DNA from 3 places in the Psychrobacillus sp. FSL K6-2836 genome. Region 3 is predicted to be linked to each of the others. Evidence: riboswitches for the same ligand, from Rfam matches in the RefSeq annotation. Region 3 holds a riboswitch; each other region holds the start of a gene.
What was found. A riboswitch is a leader RNA that binds a small molecule or an ion and turns the genes downstream of it on or off. The one in region 3 is predicted to bind thiamine pyrophosphate.
Positions count from the first base shown of each region.

Region 1 (10,179 bases), 1.2 Mb from region 3:
ATCGAATGGGTATACGAGCAATTTAAAGAATCCGTGAAACTAGAAATAGAATGGTCGGAGTATGTATTAGCCGATATTGAAGGAATCGAATTAGCGGAAATGCATGGGTATATTAAATACCGTGCAAACAAAATGCTACGTCTTATTGGGCTTAATGAAATCTATCCTGAGTATGTGGACAATCCGATGAAATGGATACGTGCATACGCAGACAATATTGATGGCACAAAAACAGATTTCTTTGAGCAAAAATCTCGCCAATATGTAAAAGTAAATGCTATTGATAATGGATTTGATGATCTGTAAAAAGGAAAACGCATGTATGGTCGTAAACCATTCATGCGTTTTTGTTATTTTTGAATAGGACCGTTGTTAATAGTAGAAAGGGCTTCAATAATTTCAAAGATTTTCCCACGAATATCTGTAATACTGAAGCTTGCTAAACGTGCAGAGTGCATTGTTAAATATCTTTGTGCAGGTTTGTTCAACAATCATTCCCGCAAAATGCAGTTAAATCGGGAACTGTTCTTGGCGAAACATATTATGTTCAAGTATAGGTCCATGGATAAGTGAACAACAAAAGACCGTAATTCAATAAAATGAAATACGGTCTTTAAGCAGGCTAAATCAAGAAACCCACTCTAATATTTCGATACGATTGCCAAATGGGTCATGTACATATATTCGATCGGCTCCCGGCAAATCGATATCGACTACAAAGCTCACATCACTTTTAGATAAATGTGCCTTTAAAGCATCTAAATTTTTTATTTGAAAAGCAGGATGAGCTTTTTTAGCTGGTGCAAATGGTTCCTCAATTCCTATATGGATTTGATAGGAGCCAAATGCAAACCAAACGCCACCTCTTTTCTTTAGGAGCTCTGGTTTTTCTACTTCTGTAAATCCTAAAATCTCCCCGTAAAATGTTCTAGCGCGTGATTCGGAACCTTTTGGAGCAGCTAATTGAACGTGATCGATTGATTGAAATACAAATGACATCATTATCCCCTCCCTATACTTTCATTTTAATAGAAAGTTATATATAAGGATAATTTATTAAAATCATTAGTGTACATAAGGATTTCTTATGAGAATTTAGCTAATATTTTATTAACCGTATTTTTATTACGAGCTGTTGAGGGAATACCTAGTTTCCGCTCAAAAAAAGCATTCGTAAATTTCGTTTGATGATAATTTTTCGAAAGACTAATAATCACATTTTGTTTCTTCCAAACAACAAAATCATCATCGATTAAGCTCGTAAGCATCTCCTGTTGCTCTTTAGAAATTTCCTGAGCTAAAAACATGACATACACTTGCTCCTTGGAGAAGATAGAATGTTGCCTAATCTCCTCCAATTCTTCTTTAGAACGAACTGCTACTGGTATTTCAAATCCATATGATTCTCGGAGAGCTGCCTCTATAGCAGGTGCATCAATACTAGATTGTTCAACAAGCACGTTTCCGGTCTGAATATAGGTTTGTACATTTCTATAGCCCATCTCTTCAAAAAGAGATTTTAAGGATTTCATATCTACCTTATTTTTTGCTCCAAGATTGATCCCTCGAAGTAATACAACTGACGACATCCCCATCACTCCTTTGCAAATGTTGATATGCAGCCCATTACGTCGTCAACTTCATTCGTTCGGTCCGTCACGTACTAAGTACGCTCCTTTCCTCTCTCAATCATTTCCTAGTACTGCACTACATTTTAACATTTTGTTAAAATCATAAAAGTTCTGCCTCTATTTTAACTAAGCCAGTAGGAGTTCGTACAGCTTAAAACTAAAACGAATAAAAACAGTACTACTATCAAGGCATCTACTTTACTTACTGAAATAACATGAAAGAAACTATTTCTCGGCTCTCCTGTAAAGCCCCTTGCTTCCATGGCGAAAGCAGATCGCTCCGCTTTACGAACAGCACCCGCAAGTAAGGGGATAAGCACTAGACGAGATGCAAGTATCCGTTGCAAGGCATTTTTCTTCTGGACAATGCCTCTCAATCGTTGTGCTTGTTGAATTTGTATGAACTCGTCTTTTAAAACAGGTAAAAACTGAAAGCCTACTAAAATACCATAAGCAATTTTGGGAGATAGTTTCAATTGCTGCATTAAGCTCAATATGAAAGTAACTGGATTAGTTGTTAGCGCAAATAGCAGAGACAAACTAGAAAAAGCCAGTACGCGAAAGGTCAATGAAAGTGCATGATCTAGCTGGATTTCTGTTACACCAACAGATCCGATTGACCAAATGATAGGACCAGATTTTTCCTTAGCAAAGATAAGTGTGGTCCAGAAATAACCAAAAGCAGTAACAAAAAAAGGAAGCATAAACAACAACCATTTCTTCCAGTCGATCTGGCTGAAGAAAACTTGTAGCAACAGCACACCGACCAAAAACACAAGGGGAGTCCAAGGGTCAAAGAAAAATGCCATCGTGAACATACAAATTGTAATTACTAAAAACTTCACCGAAGGATTCATCCTATGAAAAGCATTCTTCACGACACATCAATCCTTTCGGTGGAAGTAAGTGGTGATCCAGTAATAACTGCTCATTCTGCCATAGAGTTTCAGCTACAAACTTTCCAGTCAAGCGACCATTATTTATCAATAAAATAGAATCGGCCAAACAATGGGCGAACTCCATATCATGCGTGACGATTAAAAAAGTAGTTCCAGCACGTGCACGTTCATCGATTAATTGAAGTAACTCGGTCAAAGCTGCCGCATCCTGACCGGAAGTTGGCTCATCCATGAGTATAATATCGCGTCCATCACAAAGCATGGCTGCGATAGCCACTCGTCGCTTTTGCCCATGACTTACTGCAAAGGGATGGGAATCCGTAATAGGTAGCAGCTGCAATCTAGTCAACATTTCATCCACATTATTTCCGCCACCATAACCAACTTCATCTCGCACATTTTTGGTGAGAAATAAAAACTCAGGAGATTGAGGAACATATCCTAAATACTTCGGTTCTACACTGCCACTCGAAGGAACTAGTTGACATAATGATTTCAACAAAGTAGACTTTCCGCTACCATTTGGTCCGGCAAGAACTGTTATTTCACCATGATTTAATGTAAAGGTGGTTTCTTGCAAAATGGGTTCTGCTTGTACTTTACTAACTACTAATGAAGCATTTGCCCGTATACTGCTTGTTCGTTTTTCTAACTTAGGAGCTACTTCGCCTTTATGCAAGGAAATACTTCTTTCAAAAAAGCCTCCCCATAAATCCAATCGATGCTCAATGGCTACTATCGTCATCTTTCGTTTTTGCTGTAAATCATCTAACCACTCTACATACTTTTTCGCGGTATAAGGGTCTAAATGAGAGATTGGTTCATCTAGCAGCAGTATTTCTGGATCCATAATAAGTGCGCAGGCAGTCGCGATACGTTGCTTTTGTCCGCCAGAGAGTTTCTGAATAGTTGCGTGCCGAAATTCAGTTAATTCGGTTAAAGTTAGCACGTCAGAGATTCTTTTTTCCATTTCTTCGCGTTTAGTATGCAAATTTTCAAGCGTAAAAGCAAGTTCCTCTTCGACTGTTTGCATGCAAAATTGAGCATCTGGATCTTGAAAGACGGTCGCTATTCTACGGTTTATTTCCCCGGGAATGAACATCGAACTGTCCTTCCCGAATAGCTTAATCTTACCCGTCAAAATACCGTCGCAGTTATCTGGATATAATCGATTGCACAGGTAAAGTAGTGTAGTTTTCCCACAACCACTAGGTCCAGTTAAAACAACCCTGGACCCTTTCTGTACGGTAAAAGAAAAGTCATTTAAAATCCATTTTTCCTCGTCGGGATAACGGAAACTTACTTTATCAAATTGAATAACCTCATGCACGAACCTCACCCTTTTTCGAACGAGAGATGGCATAGCCACGAAGCGAACCGGTCGCAAGTAATCCGTCTGCTACTGCCTTTCCACCAACACCTGCAAGCAAAGCCCCGCTTAGTATACGAATTCCGAGCATTAATGCTACATAGCTCGTGCTATACACCGTAAACCCACCTAACAAATAACCATAAGCAAAACTAAATACTGAAGATCCAACACCGGCAAGTATCAGCACCCATAGGTCAAAACGCTTGTAACGCGTCGCAGCAAATACTGCCTCTGCACCTAAACCTTGAATCACCCCTGAAAGTATTAAACGGGGACCAACCGCATTCCCTAATAACACCTCAATTGCTGCGGCAATAGTTTCCGAAACAACGGCAGCACCAGGCTTGCGGATAATATACATACAAATAATTGACACGATAAACCAAATTCCAAAAATCCACTCATATGCAATCGGTCCTATAAACCCAGCCCAAATATTGCCGACATGCAAAAATAGCAAGTAAACAATACCAAATACAACTGCAAATAAAGACATAAGTACAATCTCTTTTAACTTCCAAGACTTCAGCACACTAAAGACCCCCATGCGAAGGACTATTAATACTCATTGAAACCGTCATCACTAAATGCTTATATTCTTCAGAGCGAGCATTTGTAAAAGCTTCTTCGTAAAAAGCGAATACATCATGAATATCGCCGTGAATTCCACTTGCATAATGCATCGATTCGTTAAATACGCCATGTTCTTTTGCACGGTCCACCTCTTGATAAATAATCTCCATGTAATTCGGATTATTCATTGGATAAAGGGCAAATTGAGAAGACACGTATTGCTTAGTCGTGTCATTATTTGCGACTTCATCTCCTTTATCTAAATATACATCCCCAGCAGTATCACCAGGACAACCAGCAGAAAAAGTACCAGATAAAGCAGCGTGCACACCTGTTTTAGCTGCATATAAAGTAAGTGCTTTCGCCACATTAAACACATGCACTTGTTTTCCACGAATTACTGTCGAAACATCATCCGTATGCATCCACACATTTGACGTATCTGTTTCTTGAAGAGCTCCTTTAATCACCGAGATAAAATCATTGGTCATCGGATGTAACGAAAAACGAAATCCGACGATAGGACTTAAACCGCATTGCATAATAAAAACCTCCCGAAAAATTTTTCATAAAAAAAGACCACATCCGTGAAGATGCAGCCACTTATCCAACATGAAAAATTCGGAAAGTCACCGCACTTCCTCACGCAGGTATTATCCTGATCGAGTAATAAGGGATCGGAGCTAAAAAGCTCTCATCACAGCCAAAGTGGGCACCCCTAGTGCAGAAAACGGTATGTAGTTTTTTTAATGTGCCCAAAGTATAACGCAGGTATTTGAAGATGTAAATATGTTTGCAAAATTTCGTACTTTCGTCCATGCTTTATTTAACACCACTATTTGGCTGCTGGGTGCATTGTAATACTGACCGAGCTGTAAGATCTTTTACAAAACGGTGAAACACCCGAATAGAGAAATCAAAGGAGGAAGAAGTCTTGGAAAAAATATACATAACACGTAAACTACCGGAGGAAATCGTAGAGCCTTTAAGAGAAAAATTTGACGTTCATATGTGGCATAGCGAAAATATTGGGATGACATATGAAGAGATAAAAACAAATGCTAAAGACGTTGATGCTCTTTGGACAATGTTATCTGATAATATCGATTGCGCACTTATAGAAAGCCTTTCAAATGTAAAAGTAATTAGTAACTTTGCTGTTGGCTATAACAATATAGACATAGATGCAGCAAAAGAACGCGGTATCGTTGTAACTAATACACCAGGTGTGTTAACAGAGACAACGGCAGACTTAACATTTGCATTATTATTAGCAACAGCTCGAAGAATAACAGAAGTGGAACAAGAAATTCGTACAGGTAATTGGACATCCTGGTCGCCAATGCAATATACAGGAATGGATGTTTTTGGTGCGACGCTTGGTATTATTGGGATGGGACGCATAGGCGAGGCAGTAGCCAGACGTGCGAAAGGCTTTGACATGAATGTGCTCTACCATAATCGTTCTAGAAAACTAGATGCGGAAGAAACATATGGTTTAACTTATACTGAATTAGACGACTTATTAAAGCAATCTGATTTTGTTATTCTGTTAACTCCGCTGACGCCAGAAACAAAAGGACTTATAGGTAAACGTGAACTAAACCTTATGAAGGAAACTGCAGCAATTATTAATGTCGCACGTGGTGGCATTGTAGATGAACAAGCTCTTTACGAAGCGCTTGTATCTAAAAAAATATGGGCTGCAGGACTTGATGTATTTGAACAGGAGCCAGTCCCGGTGGATCATCCTTTATTGACATTGCCTAATGTAACTGTATCGCCACATATCGGTAGTGCCAGTATCCGAACTCGTCTAGCGATGATGCAAATGAACGCAAAAGATATAGAAGCAGTACTAGAAAACAGTGAACCTCAAAATCGAATTGTATAAAATGAAATTTTAATCAGTGGGGGGGTTCTTCATCCCCCACTGATTGATAATAGAACTTAGGCAAATACGCTGCGTCCTACGGCAATGCCTAAGTGACCAACATCCTGTTTGCCTGAACCATTTGGGCTTTTACGGGTTGTTGATCTTCCTATTACGCTTTGCTGCTTGTCACAAGCCTTGAAGTAGGTGTCTTACTGTCCGTTAAAGCGGATAGTACTTAAGTGGCGGTTCAAATATACAAGGACAGCTCTTTCTTTTCACTAATAAATCAAACTAATTATTTCTAGTTCTAGTTGAATTACCTCAAATAATCCTCCGTAAAAGCAGAAAATTCGATAATCCCAAGATTGAATCTAAATACCTAATTAAAACTGCGAAAATCACATAATAAATACCATAAAATCATAACTAATAGTCTATAAATTTAATTGTGATTATTTTGAATTATTGTATAATATACCGTTTTTTCGCTTGTTCTATTTGCTTCGCTATAAAAACTCTAGTAACATAAACACTCATAAAATAGACATACCAGAATTTTGGGGATTTTGGTGACAAAGTTCTATAAAAAAATTCATATGATTAAACTTGAGAAAAAAGGGTATGTATTGGAGGGCATGACTATGTGTCTATTTTAATAAATAGAGAAAAGGGGAAAAATAATGAGGAAAATTATGTTGTTTATTTCTTTGTGTGCATTTTTAGTACTAGGTGCATGTAGTAGTGAATCTAGCACAGACAGTATTGAAGTGATTAAATTTGCAGATGCAGGATGGGACAGTATACGTGTTCACAATAGTATAGCCCAATTAATCGTCGAAGAGGGCTATGGCTATGAAACCGAGGTTACAAGTGGAACTACCGCAGCTACGTTGCAATCACTTGAACAAGGGGACATCAATGTTTATATGGAGATATGGACAGATAATACAAAGGAAATTTATGAAAAAGCAATTGATAGTGGAAACATTGTGAAATTAGCAACTAATTTCAATGATAATACGCAAGGACTATATGTTCCAACTTACGTGATAAAAGGGGATAAAGAAAGAGGGATTGAAGCAGTTGCACCTGATTTGAAAACTGTCCAAGACCTAGAGAAATATCCAGATATTTTCCAAGACCCTGAAGACAACACCAAAGGTAGAATAATTGGTGCACCTTCTAGCTGGGCTGTAAGTGAACACTTGGAGACGAAACTTGAAACATATGGCCTTGACGCGAACTACAATTACTTAGCACCTGGATCTGACTCTGCAATAGTAGCAGATTTAGCGGGAGCATATAAAAAGGGTGAACCATGGGTAGGGTATTACTGGTCGCCAACATGGGTAACTGCTAGTTATGACTTAACATTACTTGAGGATACTCCTTATGATGCAGCAACTTGGGAAGAATCTAAAGGAACTGAATTTCCTCCGAATGATGTTGTAATTGCAGTTCACAAAGATTTTCCAACGCAAGCTAAAGACGTAACTGATTTCTTAAGCAAATATGAAACTAGTAATGCTCTAACAGAAGAAGCATTAGAATATATGAATGAAAACGAAGTAGAAGCAGATGAAGCCGCACAGTGGTGGATGAATGAGCATGAAGATATTTGGACTACTTGGGTGTCTGAAGAAGTTGCAGAAAAAGTGAAAGCAGCTTTGAAATAATGGTTCATGATCATAGTAATTTAACCATAAAAAGTGAGGTGTATGCGACTGTTCTTTTTGATACAGTCCAAAGTGTATGACAGAATTTCCAGAAGTAAGAATTCCAATTGGAGATGTAGTAGAGAATTTCATTGACTTTTTAGCGATGAATTTTGAAGCGTTCTTTGATTTTATCTTTGTTATTTCCTCTACCATGATTAAGGGGCTTGAAGCAGGTCTTCTAGCAATCCCTTGGTGGATTTTTATCATAATTATCTTTCTTTTAGGGTGGTACTTTACAAATTTATATGGAGGACTTCTTTTTGGCCTCTTTATATTCTTAATAGGTACATTCGATTTGTGGCCCGAAACAATGACCACTATATCCATTGTATTAATCTCAGTTATACTTTCTCTTGTAATTGGGATTCCACTAGGAGTTGGGACTGCATTTAGTAAAACAATGTCGACAATAATGAGACCTGTTTTGGATGCAATGCAAACAATGCCTAGCTTTGTCTATTTAATACCAGTAATATTCTTCTTCCCTCTAGGAAATGTTCCAGCGGTTATTGCTACTATTATTTATGCACTTCCACCAGTTATTCGATTGACCGAGCTAGGTATTCGTAATGTAGATAAGGAAGTAGTAGAATCTGCACAATCATTTGGTTCTTCCACATCTCAAATGCTTATGAAAGTACAATTACCTCAAGCATTGCCAACTATTATGGCTGGTGTAAACCAAACGACGATGATGGCATTATCGATGGCAGTTGTTGGATCGATGGTAGGTGCACAAGGTCTAGGAGAACGTGTGCTATATGCGATTAATCGAATTGATATTTCGCTTGGGTTTGAAGCAGGGATTAGTATTGTATTCCTAGCAATTATTATTGACCGAATTACAGGAGGAATTGCAAACCGCCTTCAGAAACATAGGAGGGATGCAGTATGACAGTAAAACTCAAAGTAGAAAATGTATCTAAGATTTTTGGGCCAAGACCTAAAAAAGTCATTTCTATGGTTGAAAAGGGCGTTCCAAAAGATGAAATTCTAGCTAAAACGGGCCATACTGTAGGTGTTTATAATGCTTCGATGGATATTATGGAGGGCGAAACATTTGTTATCATGGGCCTTTCCGGAAGTGGAAAATCAACGTTAATTCGTTGCTTAAATTTATTGAACAAACCAACCTCTGGAGCTATTTATGTCGATGGTGAAAATGTAGTTGGTTATAATAAAAATCAGTTAAAATACTTCCGTCAGAAAAAAATTGCAATGGTATTTCAACATTTTGGTTTATTCAGCCATAGAACTGTATTAGAAAATATTGAATATGGTCTGGAAATACGAGGGATGTCTAAAGTAGAGCGCCGAGACATTGCCAGGAAGCATTTAGAGACGGTTGGTTTAAAAGGATATGAAAATCAATATCCTGATGAATTATCTGGAGGAATGCGGCAGCGCGTGGGTATTGCCAGAGCACTTGCAAATGATCCTGACATTTTACTGATGGATGAACCATTTAGTGCACTAGATCCATTAATACGACGCGAAATGCAATTAGAGCTACTTGATATACAAAATAAATTACAAAAGACAATTATTTTCATCACACATGATGTAAACGAAGCATTTAAAATTGGCGACCGTGTAGCAGTGATGAAGGATGGAAAAGTAGAACAAATCGGGACCCCAGAAGAAATTTTGGAAAAACCGGCAAGCAACTACATTTCGGAATTTATCAGAGATATTGATCGTTCTAAAATCCTACAGGCCGAGCATATCATGTCCAAACCATATGGCTTAGTCTCTTTAAAGGATGGACTTAATGTTGCAATCCAAGTTATGCGTGAAAATGGTATATCTAGTGCATTCGTTACTGATCGCAAGCGCCAGCTACAAGGAATTATTACGGTTGACCAAGCGATTAATGGTCTGAAAGAAAAAAAGACATTACAAGAAGTCATGTCTACAGAAGTTCAAACAGTACGACCGGATGAATATGTCCAAGATATTATACCGTACGTATTAGATTCTAAATATCCAATCGTCGTTACGGATGAAGAACAAACAATTATGGGTATTATACTGAGAGTTCATGTATTGGCAAGTCTTATCAGTGAGGGTACAGAAGAACAAAACGAGGCACAGAAACTTTAACTAGTTT
Region 1 is NZ_JBBOOM010000001.1:1,943,638-1,953,816, reverse strand. Features, by position in the region: gene MKY37_RS09015 (ribonucleotide-diphosphate reductase subunit beta) at 1-306, shown strand, start outside; gene MKY37_RS09010 (YdhR family protein) at 351-488, opposite strand; gene MKY37_RS09005 (VOC family protein) at 628-999, opposite strand; gene MKY37_RS09000 (DUF1697 domain-containing protein) at 1,086-1,589, opposite strand; gene MKY37_RS08995 (energy-coupling factor transporter transmembrane component T family protein) at 1,754-2,476, opposite strand; gene MKY37_RS08990 (ABC transporter ATP-binding protein) at 2,490-3,860, opposite strand; gene MKY37_RS08985 (ECF transporter S component) at 3,853-4,431, opposite strand; gene MKY37_RS08980 (YkoF family thiamine/hydroxymethylpyrimidine-binding protein) at 4,436-5,017, opposite strand; TPP riboswitch at 5,098-5,205, opposite strand; gene MKY37_RS08975 (2-hydroxyacid dehydrogenase) at 5,410-6,369, shown strand; gene MKY37_RS08970 (ABC transporter substrate-binding protein) at 7,032-8,027, shown strand; gene MKY37_RS08965 (ABC transporter permease) at 8,104-8,964, shown strand; gene MKY37_RS08960 (quaternary amine ABC transporter ATP-binding protein) at 8,961-10,172, shown strand.
Region 1: it holds a riboswitch for thiamine pyrophosphate, as region 3 does, so the genes downstream of both, MKY37_RS08980 (YkoF family thiamine/hydroxymethylpyrimidine-binding protein) here and thiT (energy-coupled thiamine transporter ThiT) in region 3, are expected to answer to the same signal.

Region 2 (10,179 bases), on a different contig from region 3:
ACTAATCCATCTGTAGATGAGTTTCTTTCTAGAAGCAATTCAGGTGGGAACAGTGCAGGTTTAGCTCTCGTTTTATCTAGTCTAATAGAACAAGGAAAAATTAAAAATGATATACCAATCGGTGTGACAGGAGCAATCAATAAATCTGGAAAAGTAATAGAAATTGGTCTTATAAAGGAAAAAGTTCTAAGTGCAAATAATATCGGGCTTCCCTATATAATTCTTCCGATTGGAAATTTGGAAGAGGGTAATGAGGTAGTGAAATCATCTAATCTTTCAATAGAAGTAATTGGAGTTAGAAATGTAGATGACGCCATTCAACGGATTGATGAGTTAAACCGGGATAAATAGGAGAGGAAGAGACTAATATGAAAAAAAGAGAAGTGGACCAAACTGACTATTATGATCAACAGCTTTCAACGATTGATGAACAATTATGTGCACTGTTAAAGCAACGGAAAGAACTTTCGAATAACAATCCAGGTGTACCGCCTATTGAATCTATCACTAAATGGACGGAAAAGTATGGTGTTTATGAGGATTTGTTAAACTCGTTATTTGGATTATTGAGAAATGAGGAAATCTTTCGGCCTCAGGTGGAGCCGAATAATTTCAGACTTCATCTACCAGTTATGAAAGCAATTGAAAAGGCGGAACGTTTATACTCAATTACTTTCATTCGACAGTTTGATAATGCAAGTGTGATATATCTTACTATAGATTGGGATGTTCCAAAAAATTTGGATCATCTGGAGGAAATACGTCGCAGTCGTTATGAAGGCGCTTTTCATTTACATATAAATGAAAATTATGATTGTCGTCCTACCGGTGGAAGGGGATCGGGAGGTCATTCTACACAGAAATTTGTAGTATCTCCAGCACTCCCAGATGATTTAACAGGATTAAGCTTAGTTTTTACTGAGTATACGAATCATTTGAAAGAGAATCCTACTGGTCTTGAATTTGTCATGAAACTCAAATAAAAAAAGCGTTCCTGCTATAGGAACGTTTTTTATACACTCTATTATTTACCATTGAATAAGAACCTGTGTTCGTAATATACTATAAAGAACATACGTTCCTAGAGAGGGGTAAATAATATGTATGAAGGACTAAAAAACCGGCAAATTATATGTATTGATATACGTAGTTTTTTTGCGAGCTGTGCAGCAGCAGACGCAGGTCTGGATGTCATGAATACTCCGATTGCAGTCATTGGAGATTTGGAGCGAAAAGGAAGTATCGTGCTCGCCGCATCCCCACCTATGAAAAAACAGTTTGGTGTAAAGACTGGAACGAGACTTTTTGAAATACCAGATCATCCTTCGATTCATCTTATTGAACCTAAAATGGAGTTTTTCGTTCGAGTATCGATGGAAATTACACGCTATTTACATCAGTTCGTCCCATATGAATCGATTCATGTATACAGTGTCGATGAGTGTTTCGTAGATCTTGGCGGAACAGAAAAGCTTTGGGGACCCGTTGAAAAAACGATAAAACGTATACAAGATGAACTATATGCTCAATTTCAGTTACCCTGTGCGGTTGGAATGGGGCCTAATATGCTTATGGCTAAGCTGGCACTTGACTTAGAAGCGAAAAAAACTGGTTTTGCTAAATGGACATATGAAGACGTTCAAGAGAAATTGTGGCCAGTAACTCCATTAAGTGATATGTGGGGGATTGGATCCCGTCTAAAAAAGACGCTAAATAATATGGGGATTTTCAATGTTGGGCAATTGGCGAAAACACCATTATCTTTGCTCGAGGAGAAGTTTGGAGTGATGGGAAACCAACTTTTTCATCATGCGTGGGGGATAGATTTATCCGAGCTCGGAGCGCCTCTTGAAGGAGGACAAATTAGTTATGGAAAAGGACAAATATTATTTCGAGATTATCGTAGTAAAAAAGAAGTCATGGCAGTCGTTTTGGAAATGTGTGAGGATGTAGCAAGGCGTGCACGCGAAGCAGAAATGGCTGGTAGAACGATACATCTATCTGTTGAGTATAGCAAAGACGCTTTTGGTGGAGGGTTTAATCGTTCTCGTTCCATCGATGAGCCGACAAATGCCACAATGACCATTTATAAAGTGTGTGAACAAATCTTTGATGAATTTTATGATCGCCGTCCTGTTCGGAAATTGTCTCTCTCGATTACCAATTTAGAACCAGAGTATTCGATGCAGCTTAGCTTGTTTGAAGAAAATAAATGGAAGGAACGAAAGCTAGGAAAAACGATGGATGCACTACGGAGTAAATACGGCTCTACTGCAGTTTTACGTGCAGTATCTTACACAGAAGCAGGAACTGCAAGAAAGCGCGCGGGATTACTTGGAGGGCATAAAAAGTAAACGTCAGATCCAATATTTTGACTTTCGTAAAAAAGAGGAATATATTAATAATATAAATATCTTTAATTCGAGATATAAAAATTTAGATATTTAAATTTTATTTGGATAGGAGTGCTTTTCTAATGAAACTACAAAACAAAGTAGCGATAATCACAGGTGGTGCATCGGGAATCGGCGCAGCAACAGCAAGACTTTTTGTACAAGAGGGTGCAAAAGTAGTGTTAGTAGATTTGAATGAAGAAAAAGGAAAAGCATTTGAAGCAGAGTTAAAAGCACAAAATGCTGAGGCGCTATTTGTTAAAGCTAATATTACAAGTGAAGAAGAAGTTCAAAATATATACAAAGAAACAATTGCCGCTTTTGGAAAAGTGGATATAGTTTTTAATAATGCAGGTATTGGTCGCGTAACTCCTACAGAAGAGTTAGAATATGCAGAATGGCGTAATACAGTGAATGTTGATTTAGATGGTGTATTCTTAGTTGCGCGTGATGCAATCCGTGAAATGCTTAAATCTGGTGGAGGAACAATTGTTAATACCGCTTCCATGTACGGTTGGGTAGGCTCACCTGGATCGGCCGCTTATAATGCAGCAAAAGGCGGAGTGATTAACTTGACACGTTCACTAGCATTGGAATATGCGACTAAAAATATTCGTGTAAATGCATTGGCACCAGGCTTCATCGATACACCGATTATTCCGGAAGAAAGCAAAGAAATATTGAAAACGATGACACCAATGCAGCGTCTTGGTCAAGCAGAAGAAATGGCTAAAGCAGTATTATTCATGGCTTCGGATGATTCTTCGTTTATGACCGGAAATGTATTAACAGTTGATGGCGGGTATACAGCACAATAGAGTGAAACTTCAATCAGAGGGAGGCTCTTCATCCTAACTGATTGTTAGTTGAATCATACAGGCTTTTACAGGCAGTTGGCACCCATTATTACTTTTTTCTTGAGAAAAGCCTTGAAGTGAAAGTATTACTGCCTGTTAATGCGGGATAAATAGGCTATCAAAATGACTCCCGACATGGGAGTCATTTTTTTTGGAAAATTGGAATTGACATCATGACTGTTTGACGAATATACCCTACAGATTTATAGTTGACACAGAAGATATAGAATTTTCCATCAGTGCTTAACGGAAGCGAATTCTTGAACAGGGGGTGGTTTTAATTAGAACTAAAGATAATTATCCATATATCTATATATTAATAGAGCCTAATGTCGTTTTTGTTTATCGGATTGAAACAGAAAAGTATATAACAATTTCGGACTTAAATAATGATAGCAGTAAGTGTGAGACATTTGAAATCAATCATAGAGATGATTTTGAAACGCTTAACCACTTGGAAAGAAAGCAAGTGGAAGGAAGAGCATTCTTTGTGAATCAGGATGGAATGATCAAGATTGTAGAAGAAATAAATAAACATATTCAAAAAAGGAGACGGGTAAAAGGTCTGGAGAAATTTGGTGCTGTTCATATTGTAACTTCAGAATCGGCAGCAGGTTCTTTAAGAGTAGGACTTGAAAGACCAAAGACTGTAATTGGATTTCCAGACACTTTTTCAATTGGACCTTTGTGGAAGCTAGAAGAGGAAATAGGACAAAACTCTCGCAAAGAATGGTTATATGAAAATATTAACCTAGAGAACGATGATTATGAATATGTGAATAAGTTTTCCAATACATTGCGTGAGATTGAGGATATAGCAAATAATGTTCCCATTTATATTTGGTATGGTGATAATCCAGATGAACAAACAGGTCTACGATTTTTTCTCTATTTATTGAGGGAAAAGCCAAATGAGGTTTTTCTTATGAAATCCACGAGTGTCAATGAGAGATATCGCGATATTAAAAAAGAGCAATCTATTTTCCATACAGGTCAATTAGATTCTAAAAATATAAGGCTAATCTTTGAAAATAATAAAGGGAATAAACCTTTATCTGATAATGAACGCATTGAATTTCAAATGGAATGGGAAAAACTAGCTCTAAATAAAGAAGTGTTACGCTTATGGGTAGATGGTGAAATTAAAGGGGTCCCAGAAAATCATTATGATTCATACATCATCGCAATAATAGAGAAGCTACATAGTAAGCAAGAGTCAAAAGATTTTATCAAGACCGGTAGCGTGATCGGAGAAATTTTGACACAAATAGATTCGTATATAGATTTATACTTTTTAGAATATCGGATTAGGCATTTAGTATACAATAGTATACTCAAGTTGAAAGGGATACCCAAATCAATCAGACATTATAGTATAAAACTTCGGTGATCTATCAGACCTTGAACTAAATTTCCAAATTTCATTAATATTGAATTTATAGTTATGCAAGAGAACAGTAGCTTTTGAAACAGAATAGTTCCCTTGTGAATGATGTGAACCGAAAGATTCAGAGTCTGAAATAAAAACTAAGAGCTTTTCTATGCTAGGAAGACTACTAGTCTATTTGGGAGATGTAACAATCAATAAAAATTTTAGTTTGGAAGATGTGTTATTGATTAAAGTAATTTAATGCGGTAAGCTAGATACTAATTAAATGTTTTTGCGGGGGGACACATATGTGTTGAGAAGGTTAAAACCTGACCCTTAGAACCTGACAGTTAATACTGACGTAGGGAGCAATGAAGTGGTGTCGTATGCACTTTTTCAACCTCTACTATTTTTTAGTAGAGGTTTTTTTGCGCTTACGTCTGACAATGGAGGAGGACGAAGAGTGTCATTTTGTGAAATAATCCGAAAAGAGACAGATATGTATTGGGTAGCCAGCTTTCATCATCCTTTTGTGATGGGAATTGCAGATGGATCATTACCAATGGAGAAATTTAAGATGTATATGCTACAAGATGCATACTATTTGAAGCATTATACGAAAGTACTTGCAATTGCTGCATCAAAGGCAACCTATGATGAAGATATCCGGTATTTCATTCAAACAGCTCAGTTTATACATGAAGCTGAATTAGATATGCATCGCACAACCTTTGAGCAATTAGGTGTATCTAAAGAAGAAATTAAAGTTTTTGAACCTGCACCAGCTGCGTATAATTATGTCTCACATATGTATAACGCAGCACAAAATGGAGATGTAGCAGAAGCATTTGCAGCAATGTTCCCTTGTCCTTGGTTATATCAAGAAATTGGACAATATTATAAACATGCGGAGCCAGGAATAGCGCTTTATCAACAGTGGCTAGATCTATATAGTTCAGATGAAATGGTACACAAAATTGCAAATCAAAAAAAGATGATGAATCGTTTTGCTGAGGAACAACCAGAAAAGACAGCAGTATTTAAAAGTCATTTTAAGAAAAGCTGCTTTTACGAGTGGCAATTTTGGGAGATGCCATGGACGCTGCAAAATTGGGAAAAGGAAGTGTTACGTTATGCTAACAACTATTAAAAAATCTTCTCCATTAGTACATTGCATCACGAATTATGTCGTAGCTAATTTTACAGCGAATGGCTTATTAGCAATTGGGGCTTCTCCTGTGATGGCAGACGAAGTAGAGGAAGTTGCTGACATGGTCGCTATTTCGCAAGGCCTACTTATCAATATTGGGACCATAAATTCACGAACGGCTGACACCATGCTTGTAGCAGGGAAAAAAGCAAATGTATTAGGCATTCCCATAGTATTGGACCCTGTTGGTATTGGGGCAACAGCCTACCGGAAAAAAGTGGTCATGGATTTACTCGCACATATTCAATTTCAATGTATCCGCTGTAATGCAGGAGAATTAGCAGCAATCGCAGGAGTTTCTTGGGAAGGAAAGGGAGTCGATAGTGGTATAGGAAATATGGATATCGAGATCGTTGCAAAAGAGGTGGCCCTCAATTATCAATGCTTAGTCGTAGTGACAGGACCAAAAGATATCGTAACAGATGGGCAGCAAGTACTTGAAGTAAACGGCGGGAATGAGTTAGCGACACGTGTGACTGGAATGGGTTGCTTATTGAGCGCTGTTTGTGCCGCAACACTAGCTGTAGCAGAACATCCACTGCAAGATATAGCTTCGGTATTACTTGATTACAAACAAGCTGCCGAACAACGCGGGCCGGAAGTAGGTACGTTTGCAGTTCAATTTATCAACTCACTACAAATGATTGCGGAGGGAAATAGATGATTGCATTAACAATTGCAGGCTCTGATTCGGGTGGTGGAGCTGGGATTCAAGCCGATTTAAAAACATTTCAGGAGCTAGGAGTTTTTGGTACAACCGTTATTACGGCTTTAACAGCGCAAAATACAAAGGGAGTTCATGGTATCTATGAAGTAAAACCAAATTTTGTCGAACAACAACTGAATGTTCTTTTTGATGACTTTCCAATAAAAGCAATGAAAACAGGAATGCTATTTTCTGCTGAAATTATTAATGTAGTAGCAGAAATTGTTAAGAAACAGAATATTCCACTAATTGTGGATCCCGTTATGATTGCAAAGGGTGGAGCTAGTTTGTTACAAGATGCAGCTATAATAGCTTTAAAAGAAAAATTGCTACCCTATACAACAATTTGCACACCTAATATTCCTGAAGCAGAGGTACTAACAGGTATATCCATACGTACAACAAAAGATATTGAAAAAGCAGCAAGGGAATTGCTTAATTTTGGTGTTAAATGTGTAGTCATGAAGGGTGGTCATCTAGATGGAGCGCAAGCAATAGATACAGTATATATGGGAAATAACATATTCACGATCTCAGCCCCTCGTATCATGACGAAAGATACACATGGAACTGGGTGTACATTTTCGGCTGCCATTACAGCGAATATAGCAAATGGATTAGCAGTCATCGATTCAATAGTGGAAGCTAAAAAGTTTATCCAATTGGCTATAGCAACTCCTCTGTATATTGGGAGCGGTCATGGACCAACTAATCATTTTGCTTTTAACAGAGCTAGCAAGATATGTGAGGTTGAAATATATGAATCGTAAAATATTAGAAGTCTATTTCATCATGGGAACAGCGAATTGCCTAACAGACCCTTTAGAAACACTGGAGAATGCATTAAAAGCAGGTATTACATGCTTTCAGCTTCGTGAAAAAGGGGATATTCCATTAACGGGTGTTGCTTATGAGGAATTTGCGGTTGCATGTCAAAGGCTTTGTCAAAAATACCATGTTCCTTTTATTATAAATGATGATGTTGAACTTGCGATTCGATTAAAGGCCGATGGTATCCATGTCGGACAAGATGATGTAGCAATATCAACGTTTCGAGAAAGAGTAAAGGATATGATTGTCGGTGTATCAGTACATACTCTAACTGAAATGGAGTTAGCAGTGAAAAATGGAGCGGATTATGTAGGAATCGGTCCCATTTATAATACAATTTCAAAAGCCGATGCAAAAGCACCTGCGGGTTTAGATTTTTTACGTGCAATTCGAGGAAAGTACGCTAATTTTCCGATAGTAGGAATAGGGGGGATTTCAGAAGAAAATGCACAAAAAGTTCGACAGGCTGGAGCAGATGGTGTATCGGTTATCTCCGTGATCTGCCAAAGCGAAGATATAAATCGTACTATATATCGTTTAAAAAGTTTGTAGTCACAAGTAAGTTAAATAAGCTGAGTCAAAAAATATTGTCTGAATATTATTTTTATTACCCTATTATAATCCTTGGAAATAACACGATATAAAGTATGGTAATTACTGTAATGAGGTTAATAGTGTAGTTTAGAAGACTTAGACTGCACTTTAGAAAAAGTACAGTATTAGGGGGAAAATAACAATAATGAAAATTAAATTAAAACGAAGCGAATTGCAAACTAATAATGATATTTGGAATGCTGTTTTAGCTGCTTATGGTCAATATGATTTCCCAACAGAAGACGAGAAAATGAACGATTTTTTTATTTTGTTCAATTATTATTGTGAGCTTGAAAGCGGAGGACATGAAAGCTTATTCAATTGGTTCTCAGAGCATATTGAGAAAATGGGTATTCAAACATACAGCATTAGATTGTCGAAGGTGCTTGAAAAAGTAGGAGCAAATGAATATGCAGAAATAGAAAAGAGATACATAGAGCAGCTATGGAAATTATTTTTGGCTGTAGAAAAAAGTAGAATAGAAGACCCTCATTATGAAAGTTTGGTAGCAGAGTTTTGTAATCATATAGAGCAGGCAGATAGTGAATACAGTAAACTAGGTGAAAACTTGAGTGAGCGGCTAAGTCAATATGCCAATGCTATTTATACGGAAGTGATTGAAATTGTAGAAGATTAATCTCCGCTGAAAGTTAAAACGCTCGAGTAATCCCCCCTCCTTAAACCTGGTTGTCCAATTGTTTACTATCAATTGAAAAGGGAACATTTATAATAAGTCAACATATAAAGGGGTTTGGTTATGCTTAATCATACAAAACAATACATCAATGGTGAATGGGTAGACTCTACTGGTTCAGAAACAATTGAAGTAGTAAACCCTGCAACAGAAGAAGTGATTGGTAAGATTAGTAGCGGTACGGAAGAAGACGTGAATCGGTCTGTTCAGGCCGCAAAAGACGCGTTTCATACCTTTTCAAAAACATCAGTGGATGACCGGATAAAGCTTTTAGAGGATATTGCAAAAGAATACGAAAAACGTAAAGATGATTTAGTAAAAATAATGACGGAAGAGTTAGGAGCTCCAATAACAAAATCGGAGGAAATCCATTATCGAATGGGGCTTAAACACTTTAAGCAGGCTGCGGAGGAATTGAAAACATTTGAGTTCATAGAGGAAAGAGAGAACTCTTATATAAAGAAAGAACCTATCGGCGTCTCAGGACTGATTACACCTTGGAACTTCCCTACTAATCAGATTTCTACAAAGCTGGCTAGTGCATTGGCAGCTGGTAGCACTTTAGTAGTGAAGCCTGCATCACAAACGCCATTTGCTGCTGTTATTATTGCCGAAATTTTTGACAAAGTTGGGGTCCCTAAAGGAGTGTTTAACTTGGTAAATGGTTCGGGTTCAATAGTCGGGGAGGCCATTAGCTCTCATCCCGATATCGATTTTGTATCCTTTACTGGATCGGGAGCAGTAGGAAGCAGTTTGATGAAGAATGCTGCACAGGACATTAAAAATGTCTCATTAGAACTTGGAGGAAAATCTCCATTAGTCATTTTAAAGGATGCCGATGTAAAAGAAGCAGCGAAAACCGCAATAACTCAAATTGCTACAAATACAGGACAGGTATGCTCCGCAGCAACAAGAATGATTGTACCAGAAGAAATGCATGATGATTTTATTGAAGCAATGAAGGAATTAGTAACGGAGTTCCCTGTTGGTGATCCACAGGACAAAGATACATTTATGGGTCCACAGGTTTCCAAAGAGCAATGGGAAACCGTTCAATCCTATATCAAAAAAGGGGAAGAAGAAGGTGCCACACTTGCTATAGGGGGACCTGGTAAACCCGATGGAATTGATAAAGGTTTCTTTTCCAAAATAACGGTTTTCACAAACGTACAAAACGATATGACCATCGCACAGGAGGAAATCTTTGGACCTGTCATGTCGGTTATCACGTATAAAGACATTGACGAAGCTATTGAAATTGCCAATGATACCGTTTATGGTCTAGCTGGTTATATATTCGGAAATGATAAAGAAGAACTAAAGAAAGTGGCATTAAATATTCGAGCAGGGCAAATAAGAATCAATAATAGTAAATCAGATATATCGGCACCGTTTGGCGGCTTTAAGCAATCTGGTATTGGTCGCGAATGGGGAGATTATGGAATTGAAGAATTTCTGGAGCCTAAAGCGATTATAGGCATGCCTGTTTAATAGAAGAAAAGCTGCCCCACAAATTTTGTGGGCA
Region 2 is NZ_JBBOOM010000005.1:1,530-11,708, reverse strand. Features, by position in the region: gene MKY37_RS22320 (S16 family serine protease) at 1-351, shown strand, start outside; gene MKY37_RS22315 (hypothetical protein) at 369-983, shown strand; gene MKY37_RS22310 (Y-family DNA polymerase) at 1,101-2,354, shown strand; gene MKY37_RS22305 (SDR family NAD(P)-dependent oxidoreductase) at 2,477-3,211, shown strand; gene MKY37_RS22300 (DUF1835 domain-containing protein) at 3,522-4,640, shown strand; TPP riboswitch at 4,906-5,004, shown strand; gene tenA (thiaminase II) at 5,083-5,769, shown strand; gene thiM (hydroxyethylthiazole kinase) at 5,753-6,493, shown strand; gene thiD (bifunctional hydroxymethylpyrimidine kinase/phosphomethylpyrimidine kinase) at 6,490-7,305, shown strand; gene thiE (thiamine phosphate synthase) at 7,295-7,918, shown strand; gene MKY37_RS22275 (DMP19 family protein) at 8,106-8,597, shown strand; gene MKY37_RS22270 (aldehyde dehydrogenase family protein) at 8,718-10,145, shown strand.
Region 2: it holds a riboswitch for thiamine pyrophosphate, as region 3 does, so the genes downstream of both, tenA (thiaminase II) here and thiT (energy-coupled thiamine transporter ThiT) in region 3, are expected to answer to the same signal.

Region 3 (10,179 bases):
TCCAAATTAATCCCACATATGTTGGATGGTTCTGACGTTGTGGCAGAATCTCCAACAGGAACTGGAAAAACACTTGCTTACGTGCTTCCAATCCTGCAGATGGTTGATCCAACCAAGAAACAAATACAGGCAATGGTAATCATTCCTTCTCAGGAACTTGGTATGCAAATTGTGGAGGTATTCCGTGAATGGGTGAAAGATACAAACATCTCGGTTGCCCAATTAATCGGCGGAGCAAATATTAACAGACAGATTGATGTGCTTAAAAAGAAGCCGACAATTGTCGTTGGTACTCCAGGCAGATTACAAGAGCTAGTGAAAACTAAAAAACTAAAAATGCATGAGATAAACATCGTTGTTCTAGACGAAGGAGACCAACTCCTAAGCCGAGAGCATCGTACAACTGTGAAAAGTCTAGTCGACGCAACTGTGGAAAGTCAGCTGATTGTTACTTCTGCAACAATTACAGAAGAAATAGAATTAGTTGCGGAACGAATGATGAAGGATCCTGTGCGTATTCAAGTATCTGCAGAAGATGTCCCATCGCAAGGTGAAGTTGTACACAGTTTTGTGAAGACGGAACCTCGTGATAAAACCGAATTGTTACGTAGAATCTCTTATTTAAAAGGTATGCGTGGTCTTGCGTTCGTAAATAGTCTAGATCAGCTCTTAATGAAGGATGCAAAACTTGCATATAGAGATGCACCAATCGTTTCTCTTCATTCGGAGATGAAAAAAGATGAACGGAAGAAAGCATTGGATGATTTTAAAAGCGGTAAGGTGAGCTTATTGATTGCTACGGATGTGGCAGCAAGAGGCTTAGATATTTCTGGGCTTACACATGTTATCCATGTAGATGTACCGCATTCGGTCGAACAGTACTTACATCGTTCGGGACGTACAGGACGTGCTGGAGCGGATGGAGAGGTAATGACGTTGTTAACTTATTCTGATGAAAAGACGTATAAAAAGTGGACAAAAGAGCTTCCTAAAAAGCCAGTTCAAAAAGTATGGTATCGCGGCGAATTAATCGAGGGATCATCCAAAACTATCGCTCAAAAGGGGAAATAAAGATGGATTTTCAACAAAAGCTTGAAGAATATGCTGAATTAGTAGTAAAAGTGGGTCTGAACATTCAGCCTAACCAACCACTTCTTATAAATACGACGACGGACACAATTGAATTTACACGTTTAATAGTGAAAAAGGCGTATGAAGCAGGTGCGAAACGAGTAGACGTAAATTATACAGATGAAGTAAGTGCACGTGCATTTTATGATTTTGCTCCAGATGATGCCTTCCATGAATTCCCGAAATGGGCTGCTATGCAGCGTGATGAGCTAATCGAAAATAAAGGCGCATTATTATGGATTGATGCAGATAATCCTGACCTATTAGAAGGCGTTTCGATTGATCGTATTTCAAGCTTTCAAAAGGCAAGTGGCAAAGCGTTAGAAAACTATCGTAAAGCAGTGATGAATGATGTTATTACATGGTCAATCGTTGCAATGCCTTCAGAAAAATGGGCTGCTAAGGTATTTCCAGACCTGAAGCCTGAGCAACAAATGCAGGCATTATGGGATTTAATATTCCAAGTTGTGCGTATAGGTGAAGGAACAGCTGTTCAAAAATGGAAAGAACATATTGATAACCTCGAAAGTAGAGCAACACTATTAAATAATAAACGCTTCAAAAAGCTGCACTATAAATCAGAAGGAACAGATATTCAAGTCGAGCTTCCGAAAGAACATATTTGGATGTCAGGAGCAAGTAAAAATGGTCAAAACGTTCCGTTCATAGCGAATATGCCAACAGAGGAAGTATATACTGCACCACTCAAAACAGGTGTAAATGGCTACGTAAAAAATACAAAGCCTTTTGTCTATCAGGGGAATATAATAGATGATTTTACTTTAACCTTTGAAAATGGCAAGATTATTTCCATTACAGCGTCAACCGGTGAGAAGCTATTGCAAGAGCTAATTGGAACAGATGAAGGAGCAAAATACTTAGGCGAGATTGCTTTGGTACCACATGAATCACCTATTTCTGCTTCGAATGTATTATTCTTTAATACATTATTTGATGAAAATGCCTCCAACCATTTCGCTATTGGGGAAGCATATCCTACATGTGTTGAGGGTGCTCGTGGTTTAAATAAAAGTGAACTAGAGGACATTGGTATTAACACATCAATAGTTCATGAAGACTTTATGATTGGTAGCGGAGACATGGATATTATGGGTGAATTAGTAGATGGAACAATGGAGCCTATATTTACAAAAGGTACTTGGGCTTTTTAAGGAGTTGATAGGCTTGAAGAAATGGCTTTGCACTTTAATCATTCTATTTATTTCATTTGGATCTATCACGGTAGATGCCAAGGGAACAGAAGTGTATATTGCGCTTGGAGATTCCTTAGCAGCCGGTCAAACACCGAATCGAGCTATAGATACTGGTTATACAGATTTAATAGCACAGAAGCTAACTAGGACTGGGCAGCTTGCTTATTATACGAAAGCATTGGCTTACCCGGGTTATACAACTGCGGATGTGCTTGCTAAGGTTAAGACGGATGAAGCAAAGGAAACGTTGAAGAACGCTACGTTAGTTACTATATCAGCAGGAGCTAATGATTTGCTACAAATGGTGCAAGTCAATTCAACAAGTGGTTCCATTGCCTATCAGCAAATCCCAGCTGATTTTGCGTTAAATAATGTTCGAAAAAACATAGAGCAAATTATTACAGAAGTACAGGCAACAGCACCAAAAGCAAAAATTTATGTAATGGGCTATTATTTTGCCTATCCTCATGTGAGAGCGTCCCAAAAGGAAGGTATTAAGAAAGAGTTAGACCGATTGCATACCATTTTAAAAACGCAGTCGGAGATTAATGGGGCGACATATGTATCCGTAGAGGAATCGTTCGGTGTAAACGCTACAACTCTTTTACCAAATCCTGCAGATGTGCATCCAACGATGGAAGGATATCGTGTTATGGCGAATGCATTCTTTAAGCAATATAACAATGGGATATTTGTGACACAAAGTGAGTTGCCAGCACCAAATCCAATTACTTTTGAGCAAATTTTGAATGCAACTAATGATCAGATGAAGTCTCCTGTGGCAAGATCAAAAGGAATGGATAATTACTATTCGTTAACAGAAATGAAGCCATTAATATAGCTTAGGCACTACTAATGTATAGTTGCGCATAAGCATTTGGAAGTTGCTCAAACGAGGTAGATGTTGCGGATAATCAGACAAATGTTGCGCATACATGTCGAAACATTGCGCAAAGTATAATGCACAACAACAAAAAGCTGTCCCCGAATCAGGAGGACAGCTTTTTAGCGTGCAGTTTTTTTAGATTTTATTACTTTTCGTATAATGGGATAAACAATTGGGGCCCATTTAATAGCTGTTTTGACTAAGTTTTTTACTTTCATCGTAATCGCTCCTTGGCTTTCGATCTTAATAATTATGTACCCTCAAAAGCCTATACTCAAACGTTCACTTTAACGCAAAACTTTAATACCTTGGACGATATTCCAAATCATTACTATTACATAAACGAGCATATAGACAGCGATAAGTATGAGCGGTCCTGCTGCCATCCATAACGAAGGTTGTTCATTAAATCCTGAAGTAATAGGGAGAAAGCTTGTAAAAACGCTTATGAATAAAATTACTAACAAAATAACAGGGATGATATGAGAGATTAATGATTTTTTTGCATGATATTTAACCTCAGAATCCTGCGATATAAAATAAACGATAATGGGCAATAAAAAGGGTGCAAACAATACACTAAAATAGGAAAGTGCTGATAAAATTCTAGGATTATCCAGTCTACTCAACCTCCTTCTTTTTTACGAAATACTTTTATTTATAACTAAGGAAACTAAAATATTTTTGAAGGTTTCCGTAGAGGAAATAGATACATATTCTTTTTCACCATGCCAATCTCCGCCACTTGGTCCAAACTCAATGGCACCTGCTCCAGTTTCCGCATAGAATCGAGCATCTGCAGCTCCATGCTGTCCAAATAATACAGCAGGTTTTCCTATAAACTGTGATGTGACATAAGCAATGCGTTGTATATATGGGTTGATAGCTTTCGTTGTTACTGCAGGAGCAGTCGTTTGAATCTTTAGTTCACTATTGGGAAATTCCCCTGCCAACTTTGTAAGATCTGCGATAATACTCTGCATATCCTGTCCAGGAACGAAACGAAGATCATAGCTTATTATGCAATTGTCAGGTACAACGTTATAGCGTTCGCCTGCTTGTATTTTTGCCAAGTTTAAGGAAGGATAATCATAGAACTCATTGCTTGCAGTTAAAAAAGAAAGCGTGCGGAGCTGTTGGTCAAAGAGAAAGGCTTGTTCAATAGCATTTTTTCCTTCCCATGGACGGCTTCCATGGCTAGATTTCCCCTTGAGTATGACATCAAATTGAATAATTCCTTTTGCCTGTAAGCCAATCTTTAGGTGGGTAGGCTCACCACATATAACAAAGTCACCAGTATATCCTTGATCTACTAAAAATTTTGATGTCTCACCGTCTGTTTCCTCATCCGTTACAATATGTAATTGAATTTTTTTAGTTAGATTTTTAGGTTCTTTAGATAGCTCATAAAAGGCTTGCATCATCGCAGCAACTCCTGCTTTCATATCAGCAGTTCCGCGACCATATAATAAATCTCCTTCTATAAATGGCTCGAACTGCTCTGGGTTCCCCGGAACAACATCTACATGACCGTTCCAAATCATACATTCATCACCATCTCCAATTACTGCCACAAGCATCAGTTTTTCCTCATGCTTTAAGACGGTAGTAGTAATCCCTCGTTCCTCAAGCCAATTTTCACAGAATAATAAAGCATTATTTGCGCCTTCGATTGTATCGCTTTTGATACGTACCAAATCCTTTAATAAGGTAATCATGTATACATCCCCTTTTGCATATAGTATTTTTACAAGTATAACAAATGAACAAAAGAAGGTTGCATTACTTATTTTATTCAGCTACAATGAATTCGAACTAAATAATTCAAACCACAAGGGGCGCCGGTGATTCGGCTGAGATAGTACCCTTCGAACCTGTAAGTTAATGCTTGCGTAGGGATGTGGATGGAAACTGACAATCGCGCGATGTCTGGGTCTATCCCAGGGGTCGTTTTTTTGTGGTCAAAAAAGGGGATTGTTATGAAAAATAAACGAGTATTAATATTAATGGAAATAGCTATTTTTGCGGCGCTAGGATATGTTTTAGATATGATTGGCTTTGGAATGCCACAAGGTGGATCCGTAACATTCGTTCTTGTACCTGTTATTCTAATGGCCTTTCGTCGTGGCGTTGTTGCGGGACTTGCTACTGGCTTTTTAATAGGTGTATTACAAGTAGTGACAGGTCGTTTTTATGCAGCCCCACTATCATTTGAAATAGTTATTGCACAGGTAGCAATCGATTATTTCATCGCCTTTATGGTTGCAGGATTCGCAGGCTTTCTAAGACCTGCATTTATACAAGCATTTGAACAAAAGGATAAAGTGAAAATGATTACAGCAGTTGTCATTGGTGCATTCATCGCTGGCTTTCTTCGCTATTTAGCACATGTGACTTCAGGTATTCTATTTTTTGGAGAATTTGCTGGTGATCAAAACGTGATTTTGTATTCTTTAATCTATAATTCTACTTATATGATTCCAGTATTTTTAATAGCTGCTTTTATTTGTTCTGTTTTATTTGTTAAAGCTCCGCGCCTAGCACTGCCGAATTCTCACTAAATATGATATGATTAGAATACATTTAGTGAAGAAGGGATCTTGTTAAGATGATTGTACAAACTGACGAAGAGTTAGTAGCATTAAAAAAAATAGGTCGTATTGTTGCAGAAATTCGTGATGTGATGAAAGCTGCAACTAAACCTGGGATTACAACGAAAGAACTGGACGAAATCGGTGGCAAGCTATTTAAAGACCATGGTGCTATTTCTGGACCAATGGGTGAATATGATTTCCCAGGATATACTTGTATCAGTGTTAATGAGGAAGTAGCACATGGAATGCCAGGCTCTCGTGTTATTCAAGATGGCGATATCGTGAATATCGATGTTTCTGGATCACTTGATGGTTACTTTGCAGATACTGGGATTTCTTTTGTTGTTGGTGAGGGATATGAAGAAAAAGAAAAGTTATGTGCAGTAGCTGAGAGTGCATTTGATCGTGCGATGCTAAAAGTTAAGGCTGGTTCTCGTTTAAATCAAATCGGGAAAGCCGTAGCAAGAGAAGCGAAAGATAATGGCTTACATGTTATTATGAACCTAACTGGACATGGTATTGGGAAATCATTACATGAAGCTCCTCAGCATGTACTGAATTATTACGATGCATGGGATCCTACGATATTAAAAGAGGGAATGGTTTTAGCTGTAGAACCGTTTATTTCTGAGAAAGCAGAACATATTGTGGAATCCGGTGATGGTTGGACATTTGTGACTCCTGATAAATCGTTAGTAGCACAGATTGAGCATACGATTGTTGTGACAAAAGGTGCTCCTATTTTATTAACTAAATTAGATTAAAACAAAACAAAACGCCTTCGAAATTTTACTATTTCGAAGGCGTTTTATTTAAGAAGAATATTCCTACAATCAGTACACAACTTAAAAAAAGTGAGGCTGCGGTTAGGAGTAGTTGACTAAAGTTATGTTGAATTGCTACTCCGATGAAAGTCCAGATAAAAACAACCGACATAAGACGGTCGAAATAATGATAACGAAAATGAAGAGCTATGGCTGTCGCAATGGTTAAGAAGATAACTCCCCAAAGCGATTTTGTCATACCAAATCCATCGAATTCATAAAACGTTAGGAGATAAGATAGATTTGTGAAGAAACTGATAAATGTCCAACCTAAAAGGAAGGAAATTGGCAAACGATTCTTTCGATTAATATCATCTAAAGGATAGGTTAAATACAATTTAAACAAGCAGCTTAGTAAGACAGTGAGAATACCAAAAGCATATCCAAACAGTTCGTAATGCCAACTAAATATGCACAAAATATATAAAATAGAGGCTACACCATATAATAGAATGCGCTTCGTAGGTATTGGACGAGAAAATTTGTAGTCCTTCATAATATTCCAAATCCACCAAGCTAATAATATAAAAATAACAACCCATATGTAAAATACATAATTTGCTGGAGTAAAAAATACAGGAAGTCTATGGAATATTTCGCCACTAGTTTGACCATTTATGGGAAGTAAATTAGATAGTAATTTAACGATTACAGTAGATATAAAAAATAACATTAAAAGGATTATTTTTAACATTCAGCTGCCTCCTTCTATTTAATAAGTATACCTTTGATATATAGCAACAACAAATTAGAATTATGAATGTTATGTGACGAAAATCAAACAATCTGCATTAGAAAAACATGATATACTAGAATTCTAAAATAATTGTCAATATAGGAGGAATATTTAGATGATTGAACAAACTTATCCGGTTGTTTGGGATCTTGATCGCTTTTTTGAAGGGGGTAGTAGCTCACCATCTTTAAGAAGCCATTTGGATGAAGTAAAAGGAAAGCTGAGCGGCTTTGAAACTAAACTAAAAAACTTTGAATCTCCGGTATCTATTGCTGATGTTTCGAAAATCGAGCAAATGATTAATGAGTTAAAAGATATAGCAACCAATTTATCAGAAGGTGGAGCAGTAATAGGTTGTTTTTTAGCACAGGATACAACAGATAAGCATGCGGCATTATTACAGGGGGAGGTAGGATCGCTATATGCTAAGTTTTCTTCCCAAATGCTAACCATCCAACAAGTGCTAAGTAAAACGGAGGAAACAGTGTGGGAGAAGCTACTGCAAACTGCTGAGCTTTCTCCATTTGCATTTGTATTAAATGAATGGAGAGATGAAGCAAAGCGGATGCTCTCTGAAAAAGAGGAAGACATGATTACGACACTTGGAGTGGATGGTTATCATTCATGGGGACAGCTTTATGATTTACTAGTTGGTGATATTCGCATTAAGCTTACAATAGACGGTGAACAAAAAGAAATGTCGGTTGGCCAAGCAAATAATCTAAGTTCTCACGAGGATGCCACGATTCGTAAAGAGTCATTTGAAGCACTAGAAGCTGCTTGGACAGATAAAGAAGAATTCTTTGCAAAAACACTGAATCATATAGCAGGGTTCCGTCTTGCTATTTACGAAAAAAGAGGATGGAATTCCGTTTTAGAAGAGCCTCTCCAGATTAATCGCATGAAAGAAGAAACACTAAATGCAATGTGGGGTGCTATCTCGAAAAATAAAGCTCCATTCGTAGAATACTTAAATAAAAAATCGGCAATGCTAGGCGAAAAACAAATGCATTGGTATGACTTAGACGCACCAGTTAGTACTTCTACGGAGAAAATGGATTATCAACAAGGCGCAGAGTTTATCTTAAAGCATTTTAAAGAATTTGGACCAAAATTAGAATCATTTTCAAGAAATGCATTTGAAAAGGGTTGGATTGAGGCAGAGGATCGTCCAAACAAACGACCAGGAGGATTTTGTACAGGTATGCCTGTATCGGAGGAATCTCGTATTTTCATGACATATAGTGGATCAATGTCCAATGTTTCTACATTAGCTCATGAATTAGGTCATGCCTTCCATTCATATGCTTTAAGACCGGTACATTGGATGAATCGTCAATATGCAATGGGGGTTGCTGAAACTGCCTCCACATTTGCAGAAATGATTGTAGCAGACGCTGCTGTAAAAGAAGCAAAAACAGATGAAGAAAAAATTGCTTTACTTGAAGATAAAATCCAACGTAGTGTAGCATTTTTCATGAATATCCATGCTAGGTTCTTATTTGAAACTAGATTTTATGAGGAGCGAAAAAATGGAATCGTATCTGCAGCTCGATTAAGTGCTTTAATGGAGACAGCTCAACAAGAAGCATATGGCGATGCATTAGATACAACTCATCCACACTTTTGGGCATCTAAATTACATTTTTATATTACAGAAGTACCATTTTACAACTTCCCGTACACATTTGGTTACTTATTCTCTTTAAGTATTTATGCAAAAGCTATAAGCGAAGGGGCAAACTTTGAGGAAAAATATATTGCTTTATTGCAAGATACTGCAGTAATGTCAGTAGAAGATTTAGCGATAAAGCATTTAAATGAAGATATTACTCAGGAATCATTTTGGATAAAGGGGATTGATCTTTGTATTCAAGACGTGAATGAGTTTATCCAATTAACTAACGCAAAAGGGTGAAGGTGTTTGATTTATCTAGAAGGAGATACATGTTATTTACGAACAATGAATATAAAAGATGCACCAGCCCTAGCGGATCTGACTTATCGCAATAAGGTGTATTGGTCTGTTTATGAACCGTTACATCGAGATGATTATTACACGACTTCTGTTCAACGAGAGAAAATTCGAGAATCTCTCACGTTATCGAAGGAAAAAAGAGAATATAGCTTCGGTATTTTTGAGCATCAGACAGAAAGAATGATTGGCAGTGTATCGCTATACAGTATTAAAAGAATGCCTTTTTCAAGTGGGCTTATTGGTTATTCTATGGATGAGCTTTATATTGGAAAAGGAATTGCTTCTGAAGCAGTACATCTAGTTACAATATTTGGTTTTGAGCATGTCCAATTAAATCGTATCGAAGCATATGTATCTCCGCGGAATAATGGCAGTATAAAAGTCTTAGAAAAAAACGGTTTCATGCAAGAGGGTCTACTAAGAAAGTTGCTCTATATCAATGGTAAATGGCAAGATCATTTTATATATGCATCCTTAACTGACGAACATTGAAAGAGTAAGAATATACTTGATAAACTAAAAGAGGCTGGGACAGAACCCAAAAACAGCATTTTTCTCAGTGAGAAAAATGCTGTTTTTTTGCTATGCACAAAATTGATTTCCATTCCAGGGACGCTTTCCACGGGCGTGGCCTGAGCCTGTAGTCTCAGGTGTCACGCTATTCCCGTAGGAGTCGCCCCTACATTTCAATCAATTTTATTAAATATCCACTAATAAGTAAAGTTTTCTCCTTATCCAATAAAATTGCTACTTCTGTCCCAGTCTCTTCTTTATACTATTCCTGTCGATTTCCCGGGAAATAATTTAGTTTTTGTC
Region 3 is NZ_JBBOOM010000001.1:3,173,369-3,183,547, forward strand. Features, by position in the region: gene MKY37_RS15130 (DEAD/DEAH box helicase) at 1-1,071, shown strand, start outside; gene MKY37_RS15135 (aminopeptidase) at 1,074-2,303, shown strand; gene MKY37_RS15140 (SGNH/GDSL hydrolase family protein) at 2,317-3,186, shown strand; gene MKY37_RS15150 (DUF4870 domain-containing protein) at 3,519-3,851, opposite strand; gene MKY37_RS15155 (M20 family metallopeptidase) at 3,873-4,949, opposite strand; TPP riboswitch at 5,056-5,147, shown strand; gene thiT (energy-coupled thiamine transporter ThiT) at 5,211-5,792, shown strand; gene map (type I methionyl aminopeptidase) at 5,840-6,589, shown strand; gene MKY37_RS15170 (tryptophan-rich sensory protein) at 6,618-7,343, opposite strand; gene MKY37_RS15175 (M3 family oligoendopeptidase) at 7,501-9,303, shown strand; gene MKY37_RS15180 (GNAT family N-acetyltransferase) at 9,310-9,855, shown strand; gene MKY37_RS15185 (beta-class carbonic anhydrase) at 10,168-10,179, opposite strand, start outside.